Regions from separate parts of the Chryseobacterium sp. FG46 genome, predicted to be linked through region 1. Evidence: riboswitches for the same ligand, from Rfam matches in the RefSeq annotation. Region 1 holds a riboswitch; each other region holds the start of a gene.
What was found. A riboswitch is a leader RNA that binds a small molecule or an ion and turns the genes downstream of it on or off. The one in region 1 is predicted to bind cobalamin.

Region 1 (3,178 bases):
TAAAGCTTTTCCGTTAATTTTCATTCCGTCCACTGCATTAATATCGGCTCCGTTTACATCGGAAGCGTTGCTGAGGCTGATTCTGTATACTCTTTTAATTCCTCCCTGAGAACCGAAATTTCCGTCCCTTTCTATCACCAGAAATTCATTATTACTTAATGCTGTAATATCACACACCGAATCAGAAGCTCCACCATCCTGTTTGTATAAAAACTGCCTGGTCTGCCCTGTAATAATATCAAAAGTGACAATTCTCGTTAAAGTTGTATTAGTTGCCAATGCCTTACTAGGAACAAACATCATCGATTGCATTGTACCTACCAGCGTTCTTCCATCCGGAGTGATGCAAAGTCCTTCCATTCCTCTGTTAGCTCTTCTTTTTGCTAAAACAGCAGGTAATTTTCTTGGTCCTGTATCTACCCCAATCGGGCTTATTCTTTCCATCTCCATTCCATCAGCACTGTAATGCACAATATGTGGTCCATATTCATCAGAAACCCAGAATGTACCATCAGCAGCGGCAACAATACTTTCACTGTCTAATCCATATTTATCTGTTCCTAACACATTCCCGGAAGCATCATAAGCAATTTCCCCCGTACTTCCCATTCCGATAGGATTTGGAAGGCCTGTAATAGGCTGTCCGGATGGGTTTTTAAGTTTAATATATTTGATCACCTCTACATTTCCGTCAGCATTGATTTTAAAGTGCATAATGGTTGGGGTAAAATTAGGCGCAAGAAACTTTTTACCATTCTGGAAATCGGTATTAGGGCCTCTATCCGTAATGACGTAGAATTCACCTTTTCTTGTAGGGTGAGCGGCTGCACCGGAGCCAAATCCTCCGTTTATCACATCTACTCCATTGATGGTAGCCAGTTTTGTAAATGGAAATTCCTGAGGCAGTTTGGAATAATTAATATCCTGATTAATCATTGTGGTATCGTCATCATTTTTACATGAAGCCAATACTGCCAGCACTACGGCAGACAATAGCAATTTTTTCATATTTACTTTTATGGCTGCGAAAGTATAAATTGATTGTAAACTGATCTTGAATATAATGATAATTGTTTTTTAACAATGGAACAGATAAAATAGCTGGAAGATGAACAGAAAAACAACAGATTTAGAAATAAAAATCCAATAATCCGGTTAAATAACCAATCAATATGAAAATCAAATTTTTAAGAATATCTGAAAAATAATAATTCACAAAACGGACTCACAGATTTATATGATATATTTGCAGCGTTTTAAGGCTGAACAATGTTCATTAATAGGGAATCAAGTGAGAATGATATTCAAATCTTGAGCTGTACCCGCAACTGTAAACTGTTTAAACTTACCGCACAAAAATCCACTGGATCTTAAAATCCGGGAAGGAAGCTGTAAGATGTGAGCCAGGAGACCTGCCTTAGAATACTGACTTCAGAGAACGAACCGTTTCTACTCTGAAGATAAGTTTCGGGAATAAAACTTTAAATTAATTATATCATGAGGAAAATTTATCTTTTTTTCTTACTGCTTTGCATGCAGGTATTATCAGCCCAATTCACAGAAAACGACATTAAATTTTGGGTAGGAACCGGATCTAAAAAAGCATATTTCATTGCGGACTTTAATGACAACAACACACCCAATTCTTATGCATGGGGATACCGTTTTGATGGCGATGGACTGTTGATGGAAGATCTTATCAATGCAATTGTGGCAGCAGAACCCAAAATGCAGGTTGACATTCCTACAGGATATCTTTCTATTCTGAATTATAATCATCACACTTCCACTACTGATGACAGCTGGATAACATGGTCTGGATCCAGCTCATCAAACATGACATGGAACAATGGGGTAGGTTATACTCCCTTGGTGGACGGAAAATGGTATGGGGTTACATACGGCCTTGATCATTACGACATTCCTCCCTCTCCTCCCGTTCCAGCCTACAGTTCTGCATGGTTTACTCCGTCTCAGGTTACAAACTGGGTGGGAAGCGGAAGTAATAAAAGCCTAATAGTTATTGATTTCGGAACTGATAATGCTAACGGGAATGCCAATTCTTTTGTTTTTGGAATTAAATATAACGGAAGCATCACTGCTGAACAGGCGTTACAATTGATCCAGGTTCAGGCTTCCTATTTTAATTTTACATCAGCGAATAATCAAATTACTACCCTATCATTAAATTCCTTTACCGGAAATACTTCCGGATCAGACGGATGGAAATTGTATAAAGGAAAAGACCTATCAAGCTGGCAAACGAAAGCCAATCTTTCTCAGATTCAACTGGGCAATAATGAGTGGTTGGGATTAAGTTTCGGGCAAAGAAGACCATTTACACCCACCGAGGCACAGCTGACTTTAGGAATTTCTTCCGTTACAAAGAAAAAATTCAGTGTTTATCCAAATCCGGCAAGTGATTTCATTCAGATTGAAACGGCTGAGAAACTGAAAGAAGTGAATATTTATTCAGCTACAGGACAAAAGGTAATAACTTCTCAAGAATTAAAGATTGCTATCCAGCCTTTACCTTCAGGTGTTTATTTTGTTGAGATTAAAACCAATGATAGTTCCACGATACATAAGATGGTTAAGAAATAAAGAAAAGTACCTTTAAAAAGGCGCTTTTTTAATGAGGATATGTGGGAAAATCACCCCGTCAAAAATTCTTTGAATTTTCGCAACCTTTCCAAAGGATGGGAATTTTTACATCTTCAGTTGGAGTTTGGCCTGGATTACAGATTCCTTCTGAATAATCAAGAATACAGTTCAAAATCCATAATTGATTCAACAAAAAAACCGCACCAGATGGGTGCGGTTTTCTTATGATATTACCATCAATTATTTTTTCTCAGTAGATCTTTGTAAAACCTCATCTACCATTCCGTAGCCTTTAGCTTCTTCAGAAGTCATCCAGTAATCTCTGTCAGATGATTTTTCTACCCACTCATACGTTTGTCCTGAGTGATGGCCGATGATTTCATAAAGCTCCTGCTTCAGTTTCAACATCTCTCTCAAGTTGATCTCCATATCAGAAGCGACCCCCTGTGCACCTCCTGAAGGCTGGTGAATCATTACTCTGGAATGTTTAAGCGCAGAACGCTTTCCTTTTTCTCCGGCAACCAGTAATACAGCTCCCATGGAAGCTGCCATACCTGTACAGATAGTCGCTACA
Region 2 (3,178 bases), on a different contig from region 1:
CATTTGGTGATGAAAAGATCACTGGAGACCGTATTCTTAAGGCTATTTCTCAGTTTATGGCAACATTGATATCGGCAGATTCCAAATATGATCAGATGATGAAAGGAACGCTATCTTTCACGGCTGAAGAAACACAGGGAATGTCCCTTTTCCGGAATAAATGTGCATCATGTCATTCAGGAGAATTGTTTACCGATGAGAGCTACCGAAATTCAGGAATGTATTACAACGCCCAGTTCGATGACAGAGGAAGATACAGGGTTACTTTAGATTGGAATGACAACATGAAATTCAGAGTTCCCAGCTTAAGAAATGTAGAATATACCGCACCTTATATGCATGACGGAAGATTTTACACCTTAGAGGCGGTACTTAATTTCTATTCAGACAATGTTGAAAATCATCCAAATCTTGATCCTCTTTTAAAACAGAATGGGCATACTGGTATTCCCATGACGGGTCAGGATAAACAATATATTATAGCTTTTCTGAAAACACTATCAGATAAGAGCTTTATATCCAATCCAAAATTTGCAGAATAATTTATAGAAGACATGAAGAAGATTATAATAATCATAAGTTTGATCCTGTTGAGTCAGTATCAGGCGAAGACCATTAGAGACAGTGCATATATTGCCCCGGAAACCTTTAGTAGATTCAATTTTGATGATGATTGTGATGCCTGTGGCTGTGCGGCAGGAAACGGATCTTCCGGCTTTGAATCTTTGCTGAATCCACAGTTTGTAGGAATCAAATACTTTGCCCAGCATTACAAAGCCAAAGAAAACTTATTTGTAAAAGATCTTACACAGGATCAATATTTTAATACCCTGCAGCTTTGGGGAAAAATTCCACTGACTAAGAAACTGAGTGTTTACGCAAGTCTGCCATTCCATTTTCATGAAAAGAAAACCATGCAGGGAGATATTAAAATCAATGGAATAGGGGATCTTAATCTGATGGGAATTTACCAGCTGATGAGTTCCAAAGATAATTTCCATCATCTGAGCGGAGGTTTGGGCGTGAAAATTCCTTTAGGGAAATTTGATGAAAAAGGAACATCCGGTGTCAATCCAAGTTTTCAGCTGGGAACCGGAAGCTGGGATTATCAGGCGGCTTTGAATTATAAATTTCAGAAAAATAAAGTAGCCGTATTGGTCAATACAGACTATACAATCAAAACAGAGAATAAGAAAAATTACCGTTTTGGAAACCAGTGGAATTATGCTGCAACAGGTTTTTATCAGGTTGCGGGGAATGAAAAGTCTATTTTTTCTGTAAAAACAGGAGTTCAGGGAGAAGTATATGCCCAGAATAAACAATTTGATGAAGCATTGCCTAACACTGCCGGGAGCGCTTTGTACGGAAAACTGGGATTTGAAGCTTCTTATAAAAAGCTGAGCCTGGGAAGTGAAATGATGCTTCCCATGTATACTCATCTGGCAGGAGGAGATATTGAAGCCAAATCAAGATTCAGTATTTTCCTTAATATTGGAATTTAAAGGGGAAACCCCTAATGAAATTATGCTAAAGCTCCTTCGGGAGCTTTAATTGTTTATAAATCATGATTTTAATTGGGGATTAGGAATAATTATTTATCTTTGCCGGAATTTGGTGAGCCGTAAAAAGCTCTTAAAAGGGAATCCGGTGAAAATCCGGAACAGACCCGCTGCTGTAAGCTCCGCACCAAAGTTTTTGAAAAATATATCCACTGTTTTTAAGAATGGGAAGGATTTCAAAAATGGAGTAAGTCAGAAGACCTGCCAGAAAATAATCGTTTGACGCTTTCGTGGAATAAAGCTTAGGACATCAATGATTCTGTGCAGTGACAGCTGTGCTTTGTCGTTGTATTCTTATACCCATTAGCGTCTTCATTACCCTAAATGAGCTAATGGCGGCAAAACTAACTACTTCTGCAATTTATAAAGCTGTTTTCACAATATTAGTGTTAACATCTCAACTTGTGTTTTCCCAAACTAAGAAAAAAGACAGTCTTCAGGAAGAGACCATTAAAGGAATCAATCTTTACAAAAAGAATTTTAAAGAAATTATTCCTGCACAAACCCTGCAGGGAGAACAGCTGGAAAGACTAAACAGTCATTCTGTGGCAGATGCACTGCGGTATTTTTCGGGAGTGCAGATTAAAGACTACGGCGGATTGGGTGGTTTGAAAACTATTAATATCCGAAGTATGGGAAGCCAGCATGTAGGTGTTTTCTATGACGGAATTCAATTGGGAAATGCCCAAAACGGACTGGTGGATCTGGGAAGATATTCCTTGGATGATCTTGAAGAAATATCATTGTATAACGGGCAAAAAAGCGAAATTTTTCAGCCGGCAAAAGACTTCGGATCTTCAGGATCTATTTATTTACAGCCTAAAACTCCTGTGTTTAAAGGAACAAGAAAAACCAATCTTGTGATAAGAGTCAAAAGTGCTTCCATAGATCTCTTTAATCCTTCATTCCGGTTGGAACAGAAGATTTCAGACAGGATTTCTGCCAGCTTCAGCGGAGAATTTATGCAAAGTGACGGAATTTACAGATTCCGGTATGCGAAGAAATATCCGGACGGCCAGCAGGCTTATGATACTATCGCAAAAAGACAGGATTCAGACATCAAAGCAAAACGTTTTGAAACTTCTTTATATGGAACTTTAAATAACGGAAGCTGGAATATCCGTGGTTACGGTTATATTTCAGACCGTGGAATGCCGGCACCTATTGTGAATGGCCGTTTCGGAGGAAGGGGAGCGAGACTTTCTGATGAAAATTATTTCGTACAGGCCAATCTGAGGAAAAAACTGTTCCCGAAATTTGAAACCCAGCTGAAAGCAAAATTTGCTTACGATTACACCCATTTCATGGATACGGTTCGTTCGCAGTCTATTATTCATACCGATAATACCTATATACAGCGGGAACTCTACCTTTCCTCATCCAATATCTATTCTATTACGCCCAATTGGGATATCAGCCTGAGTGGTGATTTTCAGTATAATAATCTGGATGCCAATCTGGATAACTTTTCTTATCCTACGCGTTACACTACATTGGTAGCATTGGCAACAACCTATCAGTGGAACAGGTTTAAAATTCTGGGAAGCCTTTTAGGAACCTTTACTTTTGAAGAAGTAAGAAAAAATAAAAGACCGGGAGATGCCAGAGAGTGGACACCT
Region 3 (3,178 bases), on a different contig from region 1:
CCAACTTGAAAGACCCAAATTAGTTGTGGGGCTGGTAGTAGACCAGATGCGTTGGGACTATTTATACCGTTTTTATGGTAAGTATGGAAATGATGGTTTCAAAAGACTTTTGAATACAGGATATTCTTTAAATAATGTACATATTCCTTATGTTCCTACCATTACGGCTTTGGGACATACATGTATCTATACGGGATCTGTACCGGCAATTCACGGGATTGCAGGAAACGACTGGACGGATAAAGAAACGGGTAAAGGAGTTTATTGTACTGCAGATGACAGCGTTCAGCCGGTAGGAACTACCAATATAAAAACGGGAAGCCACTCTCCGAAAAATCTTTGGTCTACCACAGTAACTGACGAATTGAGACTGGCAACAAACTTCCAGGGAAAAGTAGTGGGGGTTTCCTTGAAAGACCGTGCTTCCATTCTTCCTGCAGGACACACTCCAAACGGAGCTTTCTGGTTTGATGACAGTACGGGGAATTTCATTACCAGTACATGGTATATGAATGATCTTCCGCAATGGGTAAAATCATTCAATTCTCAGAATCTTCCTGAAAAATTAGTAGCCAATGGCTGGAATACTTTACTTCCAATCAATGAATATACAGAAAGTGCACCGGACAATTCTCCCTGGGAAGGTTTGCTGGGAAGTGCAAAAACACCTACTTTCCCTTACAGTAATTTAGCAAAAGACTATCAGACTAAAAAAGATAACATCCGTTATACGCCTTTCGGAAATACATTGACATTGAAACTGGCAGAAGCTTCTGTAGAAGGTGAAAAACTGGGTGGAGATAATATCACAGACTTTTTAGCCATCAACCTGGCATCTACAGATTATGCAGGCCATAAATTCGGACCAAATTCTATTGAAGTAGAAGATGTTTATATCAGATTAGATCAGGATCTAGCTGAATTTTTTAAGTATCTTGATTCAAAGGTAGGAAAAGGAGAGTATACCGTTTTCCTTTCTGCCGACCATGGTGGAGCACATTCTGTGGGATTCCTTAAAGAACATAAAATCCCGACAGGTTTCTTCGGAGAAGATGCGGAAAAGAATCTGAACCAGAAACTGAAAGAGAAATTTGCGGCAGATAAACTGGTTAATGCCATTGATAACTACCAGGTTTATTTTGACAGAAAAGTATTGGCAGATAATAAGCTTGAGCTGGATGATGTAAGAAACTTTGCTGTAAAAGAAATTGAGAAAGATCCTACCGTTTTATATGCTGTTTCTGTAGACAAAGTTCAGGAGTCAAGCATTCCGGAGCCAATCAAACAAAGAATTATTAATGGCATCAACAGACAGAGAAGTGGAGATATCCAGTTAATTTCTCATGACTCTATGCTTCCGCCATATTCTAAAACAGGAACTACACACAGCGTATGGAATTCTTACGATTCTCATATTCCGTTGATCTTTATGGGATGGGGAGTAAAACAGGGAGAAAGCAATAAGGAATATCATATGACAGATATTGCTCCAACAGTATCTTCTCTATTGAAAATTCAGTTCCCAAGCGGAAATGTAGGAAACCCGATTACCGAAGTTATTGGTAAATAATTAATTAAACGTTATTTCATGATATATAGCTGCTTTCAACTGGAAGCAGCTATTTTATTATTCATTTCCCATCAGATTTTGAATCTGGCGTTTTCCTGAGAAAGGATTCCCGGTCTTAAAAGATACTATCTGTTTCTAATCCCTATTTTTTGGCATATACACATAAAAAACTATCTTTGCAAAAATTTTGGTTTCCAGTATTTTGGAATGAAAAGGGAATCGGGTGTAACTCCCGGACTGTCCCCGCAACTGTAAATCGCAACAAAAGTTTCTGCAAAAAACCACTGTATATAACGGGAAGGTGCAGAATGCGAAAGTCAGGAGACCTGCCAGAGTTGTAATCATAAAAACATATTGCTTTCGGAGGAAAAGTAAAAAGGAATGGATATAAAAAGATCTTTAGTACTGCTTTTTTCATCTTATGGCTGTTTTCTTTTTGGACAAGAGAAGGCCATTGACACTATTTATGTCTTCGACAACCAGATGAACAGGGTGAAGCTTTTTCATCCCGTAAAAACAATTTCCGCAGAAGAGGCCGGGAAAAACTCCAGTAACCTTTCAGAACTCCTGAGATTTCAGTCACAGGTTTATATCAAAGAAAATGGGCGTGGTGCTGTTTCTTCCCCTTCTTTCAGAGGAACTACCGCCCAGCAGACTGCATTTGTATGGAACGGAATTAATATCAATTCTAATTTTTTAGGACAAGGAGATATCAATAATATTGCTTTGTTCGGCTATGATCAGATTGGTATAAAAGCTGGTGGAGGAAGTGTAATCTATGGAAGTGGCGCCATCGGGGGAAGTATTCACCTGAATAATACCCTTGATTTTAATAAAGGTTTCCATGGTTCATTATTTTCAGAAGCCGCTTCTTTTAATACTTATAATAATTTTGTAAAAGGTTCTTACAGCAACGATAAGTTCACTTTTAAAGTTTCTGGCAATCACTCAATAAGTAAAAATGATTATCAGGTTGAGGTGGATAAAAGAAAGACTTACAGTAATGATAACGGACAATATTATAATACGAATATCAATATAGCAACAGCCTATAAAATTGCTCCGCATCATCAGATTTCCTGGATATCAGAATTTTTTAATGGGCAACAACATTATCCTGTTCATTTTGGAGATTTGGAAAACAAAACAAAATATGAAACTCAGAATACCCGAAGTTTACTTTCCTGGGATTGGAGTACTATAAAATTTAGTAACTCATTCAAAACAGCTTATACAGAGGAAAATTTCCAGTACTTTGGTAATATTAACGGTGCTGAAACCAGCGGAGGGGTAGGGAAGAATTATATTCTGAAAAATGATTTTAATTATTTTCTGAATTCAAAGTGGAATGTTAATATTATCGGTGAATTTCAAATTAATAAAGGGAATGGAGCAGGTAGTTCAGGAATTGGAAATATTAACAGAAGTGCAGGATCTATTGCAGGATTACTGCGTTATTTTCCAACAAAAGATTTGCGTTTTGAAGCGGGAATCAAGAAAGATTTTGTAGAAGATATAAGCTCTCCTGTTCTGCTTTCTTTTTCAGGAAAATGGGATATTGTAAAATGGTATGATGCTGAATTCAATTTTTCAAGAAACTTCAGAGCA
Region 4 (3,178 bases), on a different contig from region 1:
TCAGCCTCAGAAGCATCCAGAGAGCTTCTCAGTGCGTTCAGGTAATCGCTGAGCTTTATATATGCGTGTTCTTCTATGGTAAAAGAAAAACCTGCGAGTCCTATTGAGAGTGTCTTGTTCATAGCTTTGTTTTTTAATTTTGTTGAGTGATTTGGTTTACTGAGGCTGTCAGTTCATTCCATGTATTGAGAAGTTCATCCAGGAAAAGTTTTCCTTTTTCTGTGATCTGATAATATTTTCTGGGTGGTCCTCCGGTAGATTCTTCCCATCTGTAAGAGAGAAACTCTCCGTTTTTAAGTCTTGTAAGAAGAGGGTAGAGGGTCCCTTCCACTACATCCAGTTTTCCTTTTTTCAGTTCGTCAATAAGATCAGAAACATACATTTCGCGGTTATTGATGAGACTTAGAATACAGAATTCCAGAATTCCTTTTCGCATTTGCGCTTTGGTATTTTCGGTATTCATCTTTGATAAGTTTTGTTAATTAGTTATATAATTTTCGAAGTTCGGAACCTAGCTAGTTGTACCTATTTCGATTTTACATTACAAAGATATGTAATTAAAATGGTATTATGCAATACAAAGTAGTGTAATTTTTAAAATAAATTATTTAATATACTGATAATCAAATAAATAATTTTTATTTAAAATTTGTTAGAATTAGATTTGAATGAGAAATGGTGAAAAAAACACTTAAATTTTAAGTAAGAATGAAAGAAATGAAGAGAAAAGAAAAGTAACCAGCTATCATTCATTACTCATTATCTGATTTTGAGGTCCGTATCAGTATTCGTATTTTTGTTAGAAATAAAAACACCTAAATCATTTGTAAAAAGCAAATCTAAAAGTACTTACAAAAGAAAAGATAAATAATAAATGGGTAACCACAGGGTATACTCTTCAGAACAATATAACAGAGAAAAGTAAAATGAAAATTCAGAAAGAGATCGATTTTATTCTTGCAGTGGATGCACTTAAAAATGTACAGCGAAGAAATTATAATGCAGATGATTCCCGAAGAGAGAATACGGCGGAACATTCCTGGCAGATTATCATTCTTGCCCAGATCCTTTATCCGTATGCTAAAAACCGTGCAGATATTGATTTACTGAGGGTGATAAGAATGCTTTCCATTCATGATCTTGTGGAGATTGAAGCCGGAGATACTTTTATTTTTGATGAAAAAGCAATGGTAGGAAAATTTGAAAGAGAGAAAGCTTCAGCCCAAAAAATCTTTGGAATTCTGGATGAGCCTTTGCGTACAGAATTTTTTAACCTGTGGCTTGAGTTTGAAGAAGAGACAACACCGGATGCTATTTTTGCCTGCGGGATCGACAGGATTATGCCGTTTATTTTAAATTCCCATACTACAGGAAAGAGCTGGACGGAAGCAGGAGTAACAGAAAAACAAATCCGAAATATGCTTGAAAATGCTATCAGCAGAGCATCGGATGAAATGGGAGAGGCCTTTGAGCTTCTTTTAAATAAAAGTCTGGAAACGGAAAAAGTGTTGAAATAATTTCAATAAAAATATAATAAATTTCGGGCGGCCAAAGGCCGCCCGAAATTTATTTATAGTATTTGAATTGGTTTTTTGAATTCATCGATGGCTACAAAAGTAAAATCACCTACAATAGCTTTTTCTCTTTCATAGGAATACATCTGTTCAGTGTAAATTTCAACATTCACTTTCATACTGGTTTTTCCCACGTATGAAACTTTCCCGATCAGTTCCACAATGGTTCCGGCAGGAATAGGTTTTTTAAAATCAATCTTATCACTGCTTACGGTTACCACTCTTTTTCTGGCAAAACGGGTTGCTGTGATAAAAGCTACTTCATCCATCAGCTGCATGGCAGTACCTCCAAAAAGGGTATCGTAATGATTGGTTGTGTTAGGGAAAACCGCTTTAAAGATTCTGGTTTCGGATGCTTCAATTCTTTCTTCTGTAGTCATATATCATTATTATAATTAAAGCGATAAGAAATGATTGGAAACAACAGAATAATGACAGGAACTTACAGAATTCCTGAAACAATCCATCAGATCAATACAACTTCAAATCGCGAAAGTTACATGTTTAAGAAAAAGGCAGGTCTCCTGACTTGTAACATCATTTATCTCCTTCCCATGCCTCGCACAGTGGATCTTTGATAAAGACTTCAGTTACTTACAGTTGCGCGACAGTCCGTGATTTTCACACGGTTCCCTTTTAATCTGCAGTGATGCAGAACCAATTTCTGTGATGAATAAGTGTAAAACTTTTCGAATGCAAAAATAATGAATTTATTCCGGATTATGATAAATAATCTGGCTGATTACTCTTCCCTTCTTAATTGTCCAGAGTGTAGTGTATCTGTTTTCTCCTGAACCATTGATCATATAAAGAAAAATATTATCATTGTCAAGAGATGTTACTCCTACGTTCTCAAAATCCATGGTAGGCTGGAACATATTTTTGATAGCTTCTCTTACAAAAACAGATCCTCTTCCGGGTTGCTGCACTCTGATGGATTTGATTTCGGTCATTCCTTCAGGAAGGTCATTTCCAATTCCCCAAGGTTTTACTTTATCAATGGTAAGAATCTTTCCATCCGCATCTTTTTCCTTTTTACGATATCCTGCATTGGAAGGATAAATATCAATCACCACTTTGCTTCTTTGGGCAGTAGGGATTTTAGGATCCGAATTGTCGGTGAAAATAAGGGATCTTCCATTTTTAGATTTAGATGGAGTATAGGCGGGAAGCTGGTCCACATATGCAATACGCCCTTTATTCACCATTCCTTCCTTATCAAGAGTTTCATACCGTACAAAAGGCTTGTCGTCATCCTGTTTTTCCGGATATTTGATCCAGATCCATTCCGTTTCTCCCGGAGCCGGTTTTACATAAACAAATACATCTCCTTTGCGCATACGGATCTTGTCTACAATTTTTCTGTAATCGTCTTTGTGTACACGTACGTTGGCATATCCTTCCTCAGCTTTTACCACTCCAAAAGGAACTTTTGTCTGTGCTTTTACAAAGGTTATAGATAAGATACTGAAAGCAGATAAATAGAATGCTTTGTTTATGAAAGTCATCATGAAATTTTTTTGATCTTCCAAATATATAAATTAAATGCTTTTCGGAAGATAATTATACCGCTGCAGTTCACTTAAATCTTGTATTTGTTTCAG

Region 2: linked by a shared signal. The riboswitch ahead of ACODR7_RS06945 (TonB-dependent receptor plug domain-containing protein) and the one ahead of ACODR7_RS16995 (T9SS type A sorting domain-containing protein) in region 1 are both predicted to bind cobalamin.
Region 3: linked by a shared signal. The riboswitch ahead of ACODR7_RS09605 (TonB-dependent receptor plug domain-containing protein) and the one ahead of ACODR7_RS16995 (T9SS type A sorting domain-containing protein) in region 1 are both predicted to bind cobalamin.
Region 4: linked by a shared signal. The riboswitch ahead of ACODR7_RS10340 (acyl-CoA thioesterase) and the one ahead of ACODR7_RS16995 (T9SS type A sorting domain-containing protein) in region 1 are both predicted to bind cobalamin.

The regions. Positions count from the first base shown of each region.
Region 1 covers NZ_JBMDJJ010000025.1:36,503-39,680, reverse strand. The annotation lists gene ACODR7_RS17000 (esterase-like activity of phytase family protein) at 1-1,008, opposite strand, end outside; cobalamin riboswitch at 1,243-1,434, shown strand; gene ACODR7_RS16995 (T9SS type A sorting domain-containing protein) at 1,498-2,604, shown strand; gene clpP (ATP-dependent Clp endopeptidase proteolytic subunit ClpP) at 2,845-3,178, opposite strand, start outside.
Region 2 covers NZ_JBMDJJ010000006.1:189,542-192,719, forward strand. The annotation lists gene ACODR7_RS06935 (cytochrome-c peroxidase) at 1-542, shown strand, start outside; gene ACODR7_RS06940 (transporter) at 555-1,502, shown strand; cobalamin riboswitch at 1,596-1,782, shown strand; gene ACODR7_RS06945 (TonB-dependent receptor plug domain-containing protein) at 1,892-3,178, shown strand, end outside.
Region 3 covers NZ_JBMDJJ010000010.1:75,473-78,650, forward strand. The annotation lists gene pafA (alkaline phosphatase PafA) at 1-1,570, shown strand, start outside; cobalamin riboswitch at 1,742-1,918, shown strand; gene ACODR7_RS09605 (TonB-dependent receptor plug domain-containing protein) at 1,952-3,178, shown strand, end outside.
Region 4 covers NZ_JBMDJJ010000011.1:85,184-88,361, reverse strand. The annotation lists gene ACODR7_RS10355 (PspC domain-containing protein) at 1-122, opposite strand, end outside; gene ACODR7_RS10350 (PadR family transcriptional regulator) at 134-463, opposite strand; gene ACODR7_RS10345 (HD domain-containing protein) at 927-1,517, shown strand; gene ACODR7_RS10340 (acyl-CoA thioesterase) at 1,571-1,954, opposite strand; cobalamin riboswitch at 2,072-2,251, opposite strand; gene ACODR7_RS10335 (hypothetical protein) at 2,285-3,085, opposite strand; gene ACODR7_RS10330 (ATP-binding cassette domain-containing protein) at 3,116-3,178, opposite strand, start outside.